One region of the Hydrogenophaga sp. ANAO-22 genome, then DNA from elsewhere that is predicted to be linked to it. Evidence: riboswitches for the same ligand, from Rfam matches in the RefSeq annotation. Region 1 holds a riboswitch; the other holds the start of a gene.
What was found. A riboswitch is a leader RNA that binds a small molecule or an ion and turns the genes downstream of it on or off. The one in region 1 is predicted to bind S-adenosylhomocysteine.
Positions count from the first base shown of each region.

Region 2: another riboswitch for S-adenosylhomocysteine. It lies ahead of metH (methionine synthase); the one in region 1 lies ahead of ahcY (adenosylhomocysteinase).

Region 1 is NZ_CP159956.1:2,237,714-2,244,964, reverse strand. Features, by position in the region: gene ABSY19_RS10735 (hypothetical protein) at 1-287, shown strand, start outside; gene ABSY19_RS10730 (hypothetical protein) at 292-672, opposite strand; gene ABSY19_RS10725 (MFS transporter) at 708-1,961, opposite strand; gene ABSY19_RS10720 (HAD-IIB family hydrolase) at 1,958-2,758, opposite strand; S-adenosyl-L-homocysteine riboswitch at 2,861-2,949, shown strand; gene ahcY (adenosylhomocysteinase) at 3,017-4,447, shown strand; gene ABSY19_RS10710 (TlyA family RNA methyltransferase) at 4,456-5,208, shown strand; gene metF (methylenetetrahydrofolate reductase [NAD(P)H]) at 5,224-6,054, shown strand; gene ABSY19_RS10700 (septal ring lytic transglycosylase RlpA family protein) at 6,051-6,485, shown strand; gene ABSY19_RS10695 (OmpW family protein) at 6,632-7,240, shown strand.
Region 2 is NZ_CP159956.1:2,764,840-2,772,090, reverse strand. Features, by position in the region: gene ABSY19_RS13330 (FAD-dependent oxidoreductase) at 1-398, opposite strand, end outside; gene ABSY19_RS13325 (acyl-CoA dehydrogenase family protein) at 395-1,546, opposite strand; gene ABSY19_RS13320 (OsmC family protein) at 1,592-2,164, opposite strand; gene ABSY19_RS13315 (sulfurtransferase) at 2,202-3,092, opposite strand; gene ABSY19_RS13310 (sigma-54 interaction domain-containing protein) at 3,334-4,956, opposite strand; S-adenosyl-L-homocysteine riboswitch at 5,024-5,120, shown strand; gene metH (methionine synthase) at 5,202-7,251, shown strand, end outside.

The sequences.
Region 1 (7,251 bases):
CGGCCAAGCCGGCTCTGGGCGCGCCGTGCAACGGCTGCGGGGTGTGTTGCCTGGCCGAGCCTTGTCCTTTGGGGCGGGTGATTTCGCGCAAGCGCGTGGGCGCGTGCGACGCGCTGCGCTGGGACGGCGCCTTGTCGGTCTACCGCTGTGGCGCCATCACCGACGCGCGGGGCGTGCTGGGCCCGCGCTGGCGCTGGGCGGCGCCGGTGTTCCAGCGGCTGGCGCGGCGCTGGATCGCGGCCGGCGTGGGCTGCGACGCCGCGCTGCAGACCGAGCGCGGCGGCTGAGCGCTCAGCGCGCGAACAGCCCGACCACGCCCACCGCCAGCACGGCCACCGCCCACAGCAGCAGGCGCGTGCGCTTGCGCAGCAGGTCCACGGCACCCACCAGGCGCGCGTTCTGTTCGGCCAGTTCGGTCAGGGTCTGCGCCATCTGGGCCTGCACCGCAGCCTGCTGGTCGATCAGCTGCCGCGCCTCGATCAGGCGGTTCTTGAGTTCCCCCAGGGTGGGCGGGGCATCGCCCAGGTCCAGCGGCACCGGCGCGGTCGTGCCGGCGGGTGGCGCCTTCGAGCGGTCCAGCAGCTTGCGCGCGGCGTTGAGCACCGTGGGCGCGTGTTCGATCACGTCCCCCCAGGGGATCACTTTCAGGGCAACCAGCCAGGGAATGGCCATGGGGAGATCCTTTCGCTTGTCAGGTTGGGAGCCGCTCAGCCGCGCGGGGTTCCTTCAGATGGGGCCGAAACGGTCCGTCTCAACAGCCACCAGCCCAGGCCGGCGACCGACAGCAGCAGGGCCGGGAAGCCCAGCGTGGGCGCCCACTGCAGCGCGGCGGCGCCCAGCGCGGGCGCGAGCACCCCGCCCAGGGTGTAGGACAGCACCAGCACGGCGGTGCTGTTGACCAGGGTGATGCCTTCCTCGCGCGAGCCGATGTCGATCATCGCCAGCGTGTACAGACAACCGCCCGCGCCGCCCCAGAGGAAGGCCACGGGCGCGGCCAGCCAGGGCGTGCCGGCCACGAAGGGGATGACCAAGGTGGCCAGCAGGGTGATGAGGGCGCAGACCCGCATGATCGCCAGGCGCGCGCGGTGGCCGTCGCCCCAGCGCTGTGCCGGGTGGTGGGCCATGCGGTCGGCCAGCACGCCGGCGGGCAGCATCATGAGCGCGCTGCCCAGGCCGCTTGCCGAGACCAGCAGCGCCGCCACGGTGGCGCCCAGGCCCAGCGCCAGGCCGTAGAGCGGCAGGATGGACGTGAGGCCGCTTTCGAAGAAACCACCGACGAAGCCCACGGTCATGATCAGCGGGTGCGCCAGCAGCGCGTGCCACACGCCCGACAGGCCCACCTTCGCGCTGTGCGCGTCGGCCGCGTCGGGCAGGCGCGGGATCAGCAGGCTCCAGACCAGGCCGATGGCCATGAAGCCCAGCGCGATCCACAGCGCCGCGTCGCTGTCGGCTCCGACCCAGGCCAGCATGAGCGGGCCGACCACGAAGGTGATGCCCACCATGGTCTCGAAGATGCCCACGTAGCGCCCGCGCTGCCCGGGCGGCGAGAACTCGGCCACCACGGCCTCGGCCAGCACCCAGCGCAGGCCCGAGGCCATGCCGGCGGCGATCTTGAACACGAACCAGAGCCAGAGCAGCGGCGTGAAGGCGAAGCCGGCGGTGGCGATCACCGGGATCAGCGCGGCCAGCCACAGCGTGGGCCGCCGGCCCAGGCGCTGCGTGATGGCCGAGGCGAACGGCGTCATGAAGAACACGCCGAGCCAGCCGCTGGCGGCGAACACACCGGCCAGCGCGGTCGATTCGCCGCCGCCCTTGAGGCGCAACAGCAGCAGCGGCGTGAGCATGAAGTAGCCCACCAGCTCGAAGAAGGTGGAGCCGAAGATCGCGACCAGGCCGAGCCGCGCCTCGGCGGGCGGGTGGTCGGGCAGGGTGCCGGTGGGCGGCAGCGGGTGTTCGCTCATGCGCCCGCGGCCCGCGCGCCCAGCACCGCGTCGGCCACCTCGGTGAAACCCGCGCCGCGCTCGCCTGCCGCCACGTAGCGCGGGTGTTGCGTGAGCGCGCCCCAGAAGCGCGCGACGTTGGCCACGCCCACGCTGTGCGGGAAATGGCCGAACATGCGCGCGTCGTTGGTCGAGTCGCCGACGTAGACCCAGCGGTCGAGTTCGTCGTCGAGCGAGCGGCCCAGGCGCGATCGCACGATCCAGCGCGCGCCGGCCAGCTTGTCGTGCTCGCCGATCCAGCCGTTGATGTGGATGGAGCTCACGGTGGCGTTGAGGCCTTCGCTTTTCATCAGCTGCACCACGGTGGCGATGTCGGCCTCGCTCAGGTGCGCGAACTCGCTGTGGTCGATCGCGATGTCGGTCTCGCGCCCGGGGCTGTCGGTGGCCAGTCGGGCCTGCGGCAGCTCGGCCAGCACGCGTTGCGCGGTGGCCTGCAGTTTCGCGAAATGGGCGGCGCGCGTGGCCGCGTCCTGCAGGTAGTCGCGCTGGAGTTCGCCCGAGTCGCCGCGCCACAGCGCCACGGCGCCGTTCTCGGCCACGATGGCGTCCACCGGCCAGGCCAGCGCGAAGGCCTCGCTCCAGCCGGCGGGCCGGCCCGTGATGGCGAACACCGGCAGGCCGGCGGTGCGCAGGCGGTGCAAGGCGTCCAGGGCATCGGGGGTGATCGCGCCCTCGGTCGTGAGGGTGTCGTCGATGTCGGTCAGCACGCCGTGGATGCGGGCGCGCTCCGTGGCGGGCCAGAGGGTGAGGGGATTCATGCGCATGGAAGGCGGGCAGTGTCGCACAGGGCCCCGGGCGCCGCAGGTGCCACCGGCGACGCGCGGCAGGGGGCAGATCGAGGCCGCTGCGGTAGAATCGCGCGATCCGAGGAGCGTTGCAGCGCCCCCACTGAACACTTCAGCAGCGGGGCGTGAGGCTCGGACCATCCATGCAACGACGCTCATCCACATCCCGTGCGATGAGTTCTTTTTGACTCAATGCCAGATGTGGTTTGTCCATCCTTTCCGGAGCGAACCATGAATGCACGTCTGAACAACCCGACCGCCGACAGCGCGATCGCCGACCTTTCCCTGGCCGAGTGGGGCCGCAAGGAAATCCGCATTGCGGAAACCGAAATGCCCGGCCTGATGGCCATCCGCGAGGAATTCGCCGCCGCCAAGCCGCTCAAGGGCGCGCGCATCACCGGCAGCATCCACATGACGATCCAGACCGCGGTGCTGGTCGAAACCCTGCAGGCCCTGGGCGCGAGCGTGCGCTGGGCTTCGTGCAACATCTTCTCCACGCAAGACCACGCCGCCGCCGCGCTGGTCGCGCAGGGCACGCCGGTGTTCGCGCACAAGGGCGAGACCCTGGCCGAGTACTGGGACTTCACCCACCGCATCTTTGAGTTCGGCGCCGCCGGCACCGAAGGCGAAGGCCCCAACATGATCCTGGACGACGGCGGCGACGCCACGTTGCTGATGATCCTGGGCCAGAAGGCCGAGAAGGACCTCTCGGTCATCAGCAAGCCGACCAGCGAAGAAGAAACCTGCCTGTTCGCCGCCATCAAGGCCAAGCTCGCGCAGGACCCGACCTGGTACACCCGCAAGGCCAGCCAGATCATTGGCGTGACCGAAGAGACCACCACCGGCGTGCACCGCCTGAAGGAAATGGCTGCCCGGGGCACGCTGCCGTTCCGCGCCATCAACGTGAACGACTCGGTGACCAAGAGCAAGTTCGACAACCTGTACGGCTGCCGCGAATCGCTGGTCGACGGCATCAAGCGCGCCACCGACGTGATGATCGCCGGCAAGGTCGCCGTGGTCGCCGGCTACGGTGACGTGGGCAAGGGTTCGGCCCAGGCGCTGCGCGCGCTGTCGGCCCAGGTGTGGGTGACCGAGATCGACCCCATCAACGCCCTGCAGGCCGCGATGGAAGGCTACAAGGTCGTGACCATGGAGTACGCCGCCGACAAGGCCGACATCTTCGTGACCACCACCGGCAACAAATCCATCATCACGCACGACCACATGGCCGCGATGAAGGACCAGGCCATCGTCTGCAACATCGGCCACTTCGACAACGAGATCGACATCGCCTCGATCGAGAAGTACGAATGGGAAGAGATCAAGCCGCAGGTCGACCACGTCAAGTTCCCCGACGGCAAGAAGATCATCATGCTGGCCAAGGGCCGCCTGGTGAACCTGGGCTGCGGCACCGGCCACCCCAGCTTCGTGATGTCGAGCTCGTTCGCGAACCAGACCATTGCCCAGATCGAGCTGTTCACGCAGCCGAAGAAGTACGAAGTGGGCCAGGTCTACGTGCTGCCCAAGCACCTGGACGAGAAGGTCGCGCGCCTGCACCTGAAGAAGGTCGGCGCCATGCTGACCGAGCTGACCGACGAGCAGGCCGCCTACATCGGCGTGAGCAAGGCCGGCCCGTACAAGCCGGACACCTACCGGTATTGATCGCGCCCATGCGGGCCGACCAGCTGCTCGTCGAGCGCGGCCTGGCCGCCACCCGTTCGCAGGCCCAGCGGCTCATCGCCGCGGGCGTGCAATGGCGTGCGCCGGGGGGCGACTGGACAGCGGTCACCAAGAACGGCGAGGAGCTGCGTGACGCGGCCGAGCTGCGCCTGCTGGACACGGCGGAGACGCGCTATGTGTCGCGCGGCGGCCTCAAGCTGGAAGGCGCGCTGCGCCACACCGGCCTGGACGTGAGCGGCCTGCGCTGCCTCGATGTGGGGCAGAGCAGCGGCGGTTTTACCGACTGCCTGTTGCAGCGAGGCGCGGCGCAGGTCGTGGGGGTGGACGTGGGCCAGGGCCAGCTGCACCCGCAGCTCAAGGGCGATCCGCGCGTGATCTGCATTGAAAAATGCAACGCGCGCGATCTCTCGGCCCAGGCGCTGCAGGACGCGGGTGGCGCGCCGCCGTTCGATCTGATCGTGGGCGACCTGTCGTTCATCTCGCAGACCCTGGTGTGGCCGGCCCTGGTGCCGCTGCTGGCACCGGGCGGGCAGATGCTGATGCTGGTCAAGCCGCAGTTCGAGCTGCAGCCCGGGCACATCGGCAAGGGTGGTCTGGTGAAGGACGCGGCGAGTTACGCCATCGTGCGCGATCGCATCGCGCAGGCCTGCGAAGAGCAGGGCCTGCGGATGCGCGACTACGTCGAGAGCGCGATCACCGGGGGTGACGGCAACCGCGAGTTTTTTGTGTATGCGAGCAAGTGATGCAAGGAGGGGACCGTGAGTCTTCCCATCAGCCTGGAATTTTTCCCGACCAAGACGCCCGAAGGCGCGGTCAAGCTGCGCGCGGTGCGCCAGCAGCTCTACGCGCTCAAGCCCGAGTTCTGCTCGGTGACCTTTGGCGCCGGCGGCTCCACGCAGGACGGCACGCTGCAGGCCGTGACCGAGATCATGGGCGAGGGCTGCCCCGCCGCGCCGCACCTGAGCTGCATCGGCCAGTCGAGCGCGAGCATCCGCGAGCGCCTGGCGGCCTACGCGGCCGCCGGCATCCGCCGCATCGTGGCCCTGCGCGGTGACCTGCCCAGCGGCTACGGCGTGGGTGGCGAGTTCCGCTACGCCAGCGACCTGGTGGCCTTCGTGCGCGCCGAGACCGGTGACCGATTCCACATCGAGGTGGCGGCCTACCCGGAAACGCACCCGCAGGCCCGCTCGCCCGAGGCCGACCTCGAGGCCTTCGCGGCCAAGGTGAAGGCCGGTGCCGATTCGGGCATCACGCAGTACTTCTTCAATGCCGATGCCTATTTCCGCTACCGCGACGAGCTGCAGCGCGTGGGCGTGGACGTGCCTGTGGTGCCGGGCATCATGCCCATCACCAGCTCCACGCAGCTGATGCGCTTCTCCGACGCCTGCGGCGCCGAGATCCCGCGCTGGATCCGCATGCGCCTGCAGGCCTTCGGCGACGACACCGCGTCCATCAAGTCCTTCGGCCTGGACGTGGTGACCGACCTGTGCGACCGCCTGCGCGGCGGCGGCGTGCCGGGGCTGCACTTCTACACCATGAACCAGAGCGGGGCCACGACGGACATCGTCCAGCGCCTCGGTCTTGCATGAGCCTCAAGCCCGCGGTCACGCTGGCGCTGGCCACCTTGTTGTGGCTCGGCGGCTGCGCGACGCGAGCGCCGGACATGCCCGACCTGGGCAGCGTGCCCGATGCCTCGGCCGACGACACCGACACCCCGGACGCCAGCGAGAGCGTCATCGCGCGGGGCCTGGCGTCCTGGTACGGCGAGCCTTTCCACGGCCGGCGCACCGCCAGCGGCGAGGTCTACGACATGAACGAACTCACCGCGGCCCACAAGACCCTGCCGTTCGGCACCCGCGTGCGCGTGCGCCACGCCCGCACGGGCAAGGAGGTGACGGTGCGCATCAACGACCGCGGCCCGCACGTGCCGGGCCGCATCATCGACCTCAGCCGCGCGGCCGCGTCGGCGCTGGGCATCGTGCAGGGCGGCGTCGGCCGGGTCGTGCTGTTGCGCGACTGAAGCGCGTGGCTTGACCTGCGTCAAGCAATCCGCACCAGCGGGGCCAGGTCTCCGGCCGGTTTGACGTGGCGCAACGCCGCGCCACGCACGGTCTTCTGTAATGGACGCGGGGATTCTCCCGAGTCAACGCAACACAGAAGACCACCATGAATACGCACCACTTCGCCCTGGCCGCCCTCGCGTCCACCTGCCTGCTCGCGTCGGGCGCCGCCCTGGCGCAGGACGACTTCCAGGCCGGCAGCGTGCTCGTGCGCGCCCGCGCCGTGCACCTGGACAGCGCCAACAAGGACAGCACCGGCCTGGGCCTGGCCATGAACAACAAGGGCCTGCCCGAAGTCGACGTGAGCTACTTCTTCAGCAAGCACCTGGCGGCCGAGCTCATCCTCACGGTGCCGCAGAAACACACCCTCACGTCCAACGGCGCGGCCATCGGCACGCTGCGCCACCTGCCACCCACGCTGACCGTGCAGTACCACTTCGACGCGCCCGGCTTCAAGCCCTACGTGGGCGCGGGCCTCAACTACACGCGCTTCAGCTCGGTGCACCTGCTGGGCGGCGCGGCCGACGTGAAGCGCCACAGCTTCGGCCCGGCGCTGCAGGTGGGGGTGGACATTCCGCTGAGCAAGCAGCTCTACCTGAACGTCGATGTGAAGAAGGTCTTCATCAAGACCGACGTGAGCGCCGGTGGCGCCAAGATCGGCCAGTTCAAGGCCGACCCCGTGCTGGTCGGCGTGGGCCTGGGCTGGCGCTTCTGACGGAACGCGGG
Region 2 (7,251 bases), 530 kb from region 1:
AGGTCGCCCGCGCACTGGCTCACCAGGGTGATCGGCCGCTTCGCGTCGAGCGCGCGCAGCGCCTCGGCCATCTGCCAGCCGGCGCGGCCCGCGCCCACGATCACCACGCCGGCCGCGCCACCGCGCGCGGCCACCGGCGCGCTGCGGGGCAGGGCGGCGCGCAAGGTTTCCAGAGAGGGCGGCGTGTAAGGCCGGAAGTCGGCCTTGGTCACGCCGCACAGCGGGCAGGCCCAGTCGTCGGGGATGTCGGCGTAGCGCGTGCCGGGTGGCAGGCCGCCGTCGGGGTCGCCGTCGGCTTCGTTGTAGAGGTAGCCGCAGGCGTCGCAGAGGTAGGTCTGGTAGGGCGCGAGCGCCTGCACGGCCGCCGCGACCGGGGACAAGGAGGGGGCGGTGTTCATGACGGCATCACCTCGGCGGACAGGCGCGCGATTTCCTTGCGCAGGTGCTTGATGGCGGGCGTGACGATGGCCACGAAGTGCGATTCGCGCACGCGGCGCTGCACGTCCGAGCTCATGAGGTAGCCGCGCGCGCCCTGGTGCAGCAGGGCCGACTGCGCGGCGCGCAGGCTCAGCTCGGCGCCGTGGGCGCGCGCGTCGAGCACGTCGATGAAGAAGTCCACGCTGTCGTTGAACGGCGTGTCGGCGAGTGCCATCACGCGCGCCGTCAGCGCGTCCAGCTCGGCCTGCAAGGCGTCGGGCCGGTCTTCGAGAAACTGGTTCACGTGGCCCAGCTGCGCCTCCACCGCCCACATGCTGTCGATCGCGCCCTGCGCCACGCCCACCGCCATGCCGCACTGGAGCAGCACGAAGGCCGCGCGGATGCGCGCGATGAAGGGTTTGGCCGGTTCGGCCATGCGCTCGTTCGCGCCGATGAACACGTCCTTCAGGCGCAGCGCGTAGGTGCCGGTGCCTTCCATGGCCGAGAAGCTCGGGCATTCGCGCAGCTCCACGCCGGGCGCGTCGCAGCGCAGCAGGAACATCAGCTCGCGGCCCAGTGGCTCGCCCTGCGCGTCCACCACCGCCGCGAGGGCGCCGCAGGCGTGGCCCGGGCCGAGGTTGCTGACCCAGGGCAGGGTGCCGCTGACCAGGTGGCCCCCCTCGACCGGCGTGGCCTTGAGCAGCAGGCTCTCGATCTGCGCGTAACTTTTCATGGGATTGGACATGGCGGTGCCGCCCAGGGCCTCGCCGCTGGCCAGCGCCCGCAGCGCCGCGCCGCCCAGCGCCGGGTTGCCGCTGGCCTGCATGTACAGGCCGCAGACCAGCTGGCACCACACCATGAAGCCGGTGGCACCGCAGACGCGCGAGACCTCGGCCATGGCGCGGATCGCCAGGCCGTAGTCGGCGCGCCCGGCCGGTGCGTCCAGGTGGGCCCCCAGCGCGCCGAGCGCGCCCAGCTGCTGCAGCACCTCGCGCGGGTAGTGGCCTTCGCGGTCGATGGCTTCCACCACCGCGGCCAGCGGGCCTTGCGCCACGGTGCGCACCGCGGCCAGCAGCGCGTCGGCCGTTGTTTCGTGGGTCAGTTCGCGGGGCAGGTCGTTCGGGTTCATGCGCGGTCCAGGAGGTTGAAGGGGCAGGCAGGCAGGCGGCGGCGCTCAGGCCAGGTCGACCGTCATCGGGACCGGGTTGCGCAGGGTGTTGGCCACGGGCGAGTAGAAGTTGGCGTGCCGCACGATCTCGTCGAGCACCTCGCGCGGGGCGTCGCCCTCCACCAGCACCTTCACGCGGATCGCCTGGAAGCCCATCTCGGGCGGCGTTTTCTCCAGCGCGCCACCGGCGCCCCAGGCGGCGGGGTTGCCGATGTCGCCCTCGAGGAAGACCTCGAGCTTGCTGAGCTTCACGCCCTTCCAGGTCGCCACCGCCGTGATGCCCACGGCCAGGCAGCCGCCCAGGCCCGAGAGCACGATCTCGCCCGGGGCGGGGGCGGTGTCCTGACCGAACAGGTGCAGCGGCTCGTCCACCACCACCGGCGCGTGCTGGCCCACGGTGGAGAGCGAGCGGTACTGGCCCTCCATCACGGTGTGGACCTTGTTGGTGCCGCGGCTGGCCGGGTTGGCCTTGCCCTTGGCGGCGAAGGCGGCGAGGCCGGCGCCGTCGATCGGGCGCAGCCACGCCTTCACGGTGGTGCTGGCGGGGGCGGTGGGTTCAAGGGTGTCGGTGGCGGACATGGGGTCTCCAGGGTTGAAAAAACGGGAAGGGTTGAGATCAGGCGGCGAGCGCCAGGCTGGGCTTCTTGCTCGACTTCGCCAACGGCAGGCCGGTCTCGATCGGCAGGCTCTCGTCGCGCGACCACTCGTTCCACGAGCCGAAGTACATGCGCACGTCGCTGAAGCCGGCCTGTTTGAGGGCGAGGAAGGTGTTGGACGCGCGCGCGCCCTTGAAGCAGTAGAGGTAGACGGTGTCGTCGGGCGCGATGCCGGCGGTGGCGCACTCGGCCTTCACCTCGTCGGGCGTCTTGAACACCGGGCCCTGGGCGGACGGTTTCATGAAGCGGTACCACTCGACCCACTTGGCGCCGGGCAGGCGGCCCTTGCGCGGCGCGAAGTCCTTGCCGTAGGGCGAGGAGCTGTCGCCGATCCACTCGTCCACGTCGCGCACGTCGAGCAGCACGGTGTCGGTGCCCAGCGCGGCCTGCACGTCGGCCTGGGTCAGCATCACATCGCTGCCGGCGAGTTCGGGGAAGGTGGCGGGCGTGGGAGCGGCTGCCTCGGTGGAGACGGGCAGGCCGGCGGCCTTCCAGGCGCTGAAGCCGCCGTTGAGCACCTTGATCTTCGGGTAGCCCAGCCAGGTCAGCAGGTAGTAGCCCCGGCAGGACTGGCCGTAGCCGCTGTTCATCGCGTCCTCGTAGAACACGGCGGTCTCTTCGCCCGAGAGGCCGGCGCCGCCCAGTGCGGCAGCAAACGTGGCCTTGAGGGCTTGGAGGCCTTCGGGCGTGGAGGTGGCGAGGTAAGTGAAGACCTCGCGCAGGTTCACCGCACCGGGGATGTGGCCGGCGGCGTAGGTCTCGGCGTCGCGGGTGTCGATGACCACCACGGGTTCGGACGACTGCAGGGCCTGCAACTGGGCGGGGGCGATCAGGATGGCGTCGATGCTCATGGAAACCTCACGAAAAAAGCGGCCGGCGGGATTGCCTGCGGTGCCTTTTCGCAACCCGCGTGCCAGCCTCGTGAAGTTGCCTGGAATGGCTTTCAAGTCATTGTTTTCATTGAGTTTGATGCTCTTGAAAATAGAGCGATGCCATCCGTGACCAGATCCTTGTCGCTTCAATGTGTCGACACAATGTCGACGCATTGGGAGGTGCAAACCAGAGACACCGGGGAGCCGGCTTCGCCGGGTCTCAGGTGTCGTCCCCCCTTCGGGGGGAAGGCGCCGAAGGCGACGCAGGAGGGAGCTTCTTCATCCTGTAGGCGAACTGGCGCAGGGTGAGGCCCAGGCTTTGCGCCGCGCGCGATTGGTTGCCCTGGTGCCGGGCCAGCGCCTCGCGCAGGGCCTGGGCGCTGTGCGACTGCGCGCTCTGGTAGTCGCGCACCAGCGGTTCGGTCTCCCCGGTGGGGGCCGCCGCGTTCTGGGCCTGGGCCTGGGCCTGGGGCATGAAGCGCTCCAGCGTGGCGGCCGTCACCAGGGTGTGGTCGGCCAGCAGCACCAGGCGCTCGATCAGGTTGCCCAGCTCGCGGATGTTGCCCGGCCAGTCGTGCGCCTCCAGCCGCGCCAGCGCGTCGGGCGCGAGGTTCACGTTGCGCTGGTGCGCCTGGTTGGCGCGGTTCACGAAGTGCAGGGCCAGCGCGCGCACGTCCTCGCCACGCTCCCGCAGGCTGGGCAGGCGGATCGGGATCACGTTGAGCCGGTAATACAGGTCCTGCCGGAAGCGCCCGGCCTGCACCTCGCGCGCGAGTTCGCGGTTGGTGGCCGCCACCAGGCGCACGTTCACCTTGAGTTCGCGCGTGCCGCCCAGGCGCACCAGCGTGCCTTCCTGCAGCGTGCGCAGCAGCTTGGACTGCATGGCCAGCGGCAGCTCGCCGATCTCGTCCAGGAAGATGGTGCCGCCGTGGGCCTGCTCGAACCAGCCCGCGCGCGCGGTGTTCGCGCCGGTGAAGGCGCCGCGCTCGTAACCGAACAGCTCGGACTCGAACAGCGTTTCGGGAATCGCCGAGCAGTTGACCTTGATGAAGGGCTGGTCGTGCCGGCCGCTGGCCAGGTGCACCGCGCGCGCGAACAGCTCCTTGCCGGTGCCCGACTCGCCCAGCAGCAGCACCGTGGCCTGCGACTGCGACACGCGCTCGAGCTCGCCCAGCGCCTGCAGCAGCGCGGGCGAGCGGCCGATCAGGCCGTAGCGGGCGCTGGCGCTGTCCAGCGCGCGGGCCAGGGCCGCGTTGCGCGCCAGCAGCTGGCGCGTCTGCTCGGCCACCAGCTGTTCCAGCCGCAGCAGCTGCCCGGCCAGCGTGGCCAGGATGCGCAACACGGCCAGGTCGTCGTTCAGGTGGCGCTGGCGGCTGCGGATGCGGTGGCAGGCCAGCACGCCGATGGTGGCGCCGTTGACCTCGATCGGCAACGCGATGAAGGCCACGGTCTGCGGCGGCAGGCGCTCGCGCGGCACCGTGCGGAACAGGAACAGCGGTTCGGCGTCCACGTCCTGCACGATCGCGGGCAGGCCGGTGGCCAGCACGCGCCCGGTGATGCCCTCGCCCCAGCGGAACACGCCGCGCTGCACCTCCTCGGCCGTGAGGCCGTAGGCGTGGCGCACCGAGGCCGTGCGCTCTTCGCCCGGCGCGGGCTCGCCGGCCAGCACCATGCGGCCCCGGTTCAGGCCCAGCAGTTCGCTCATCAGGTGCAGCATCTCGCGCAGCACGAAGGCCGGCGCCAGGCTGCGGCCCACCAGCTTCATCACCTCGCGCATGAGCAGCAGCTCCTGGGCGTGCCAGTCGGTGAGGGGGCTGTCGGGGTCGCTGGGGCTGGAAGGCATGGGCGCGGGGCAAGCAAACATCGCACCAATGGCGGGCGAGGCCCTCCCTGGCGAGCTAAAATCGCCGCTTCTCAAGGAGCGTTGCAGCGCCGGCGGGCTTTTCAGCCCCCACCGTGCGTCAGGCTTGAGTGGGCGCGAACAGGCCCAAACGGCGCTCACCGGTCTGTTTTTCGCAAACTGCCTTGGTGAGCCTCATGTCCTCCGAATCCGCTTCCCCGTCGTCGTCGTCCACCCCCGTGCCGCCCATGCTGCTCTCCGGCCTGGAGCCGCTGCGCATCGAGCCGGGCAGCCTGTTCGTCAACGTGGGCGAGCGCACCAACGTCACCGGCTCCAAGGCCTTCGCCCGCATGATCCTCGAAGGCCGCTTCGAAGACGCGCTGGCCGTGGCGCGCCAGCAGGTGGAGAACGGCGCCCAGATCATCGACGTCAACATGGACGAGGCCATGCTCGACAGCAAGGCCGCGATGGTGCGTTTCCTGAACCTCATTGCCGGCGAGCCCGACATCGCGCGCGTGCCGGTGATGGTGGACTCCTCCAAGTGGGAGGTGATCGAGGCTGGCCTGCGCTGCGTGCAGGGCAAGGGCGTCGTCAACTCCATCTCCATGAAGGAAGGCCTGGACGAGTTCAAGCGCCAGGCGCGCCTGGTCAAGCGCTACGGCGCGGCCGCCGTGGTCATGGCCTTCGACGAAAAGGGCCAGGCCGACACCTACGAACGCAAGGTCGAGATCTGCGAACGCGCCTACCGCGTGCTGGTCGATGAGGTGGGCTTCCCGCCCGAAGACATCATCTTCGACCCCAACATCTTCGCCATCGCCACCGGCATCGAGGAACACAACAACTACGCGGTGGACTTCATCAACGCCACGCGCTGGATCAAGCAGCACCTGCCGGGCGCCAAGGTCAGCGGCGGCGTGTCCAACGTGTCGTTCAGCTTCCGCGGCAACGACCCGGTGCGCGAGGCCATCCACACCGTGTTCCTGTACCACGCGATCCAGGCCGGCATGGACATGGGCATCGTCAACGCCGGCATGGTGGGCGTGTACGACGAGCTCGAGCCCGATCTGCGCGAGCGCGTGGAAGACGTGGTGCTCAACCGCCGGCCCGATGCGGGCGAACGCCTGGTGGAAGTGGCCGAGAGCGCCAAGGGCTCGGCCAAGGACGACAGCAAGAAGAACGAATGGCGCGCCCTGCCGATCCGCGAGCGGCTGAGCCACGCGCTGGTGCGCGGCATCAACGACTTCATCACCGAAGACACCGAAGAGATGTGGCGCGAGATCGAGGCCGGCGGTGGCCGCCCGCTCAACGTGATCGAAGGCCCGCTGATGGACGGCATGAACGTGGTCGGCGACCTGTTCGGCCAGGGCAAGATGTTCCTGCCGCAGGTGGTCAAGAGCGCGCGCGTGATGAAACAGGCCGTGGCGCACCTGCTGCCTTACATCGAGGCCGAGAAGCTGGCGCTGCAGGCCGCCGGCGGCGACGTGAAGCCCAAGGGCAAGATCGTGATCGCCACCGTCAAGGGCGACGTGCACGACATCGGCAAGAACATCGTCACCGTCGTGCTCCAGTGCAACAACTACGAGGTCGTGAACATGGGCGTGATGGTGCCCTGCCACGAGATCCTGGCCATGGCCAAGGCCGAGGGCGCCGACATCGTGGGCCTCTCGGGCCTGATCACGCCCAGCCTGGAAGAGATGCAGTACGTGGCCGGCGAGATGCAGAAGGACGAACACTTCCGCGGCCGGGGCATCCCGCTGCTGATCGGTGGCGCCACCACCAGCCGCGTGCACACCGCGGTGAAGATCGCGCCGCACTACGACGGGCCGGTGGTCTACGTGCCCGACGCCTCGCGCAGCGTGAGCGTGGCGCAGGGCCTGCTGTCCGACCAGGCCGCGGCCTACATCGCCGAGGTCAATGCCGACTACGAGCGCGTGCGCACCCAGCATGCCAACAAGAAACAGGTGCCGCTGTGGCCGCTGGAGCGCGCGCGCCTGAACAAGACGCCGATCGACTGGAAGGCCTACACGCCGCAGAAGCCCAAGTTCATCGGCAAGCGCGTGTTCAAGAACTTCGACCTGCACGAGATCGCCAAGTACATCGACTGGGCCCCGTTCTTCCAGACCTGGGACCTCGCCGGCCCCTTCCCCGAGATCCTGAAGGACGAGGTGGTGGGCGAAGAAGCGCGGCGCGTGTTCAGCGACGGCAAGCGCATGCTGCAGCGCCTCATTGAAGGCCGCTGGCTCAGCGCCAGCGCGGTGGTGGGCCTGTATCCGGCCAACAGCGTGCACGACGACGACA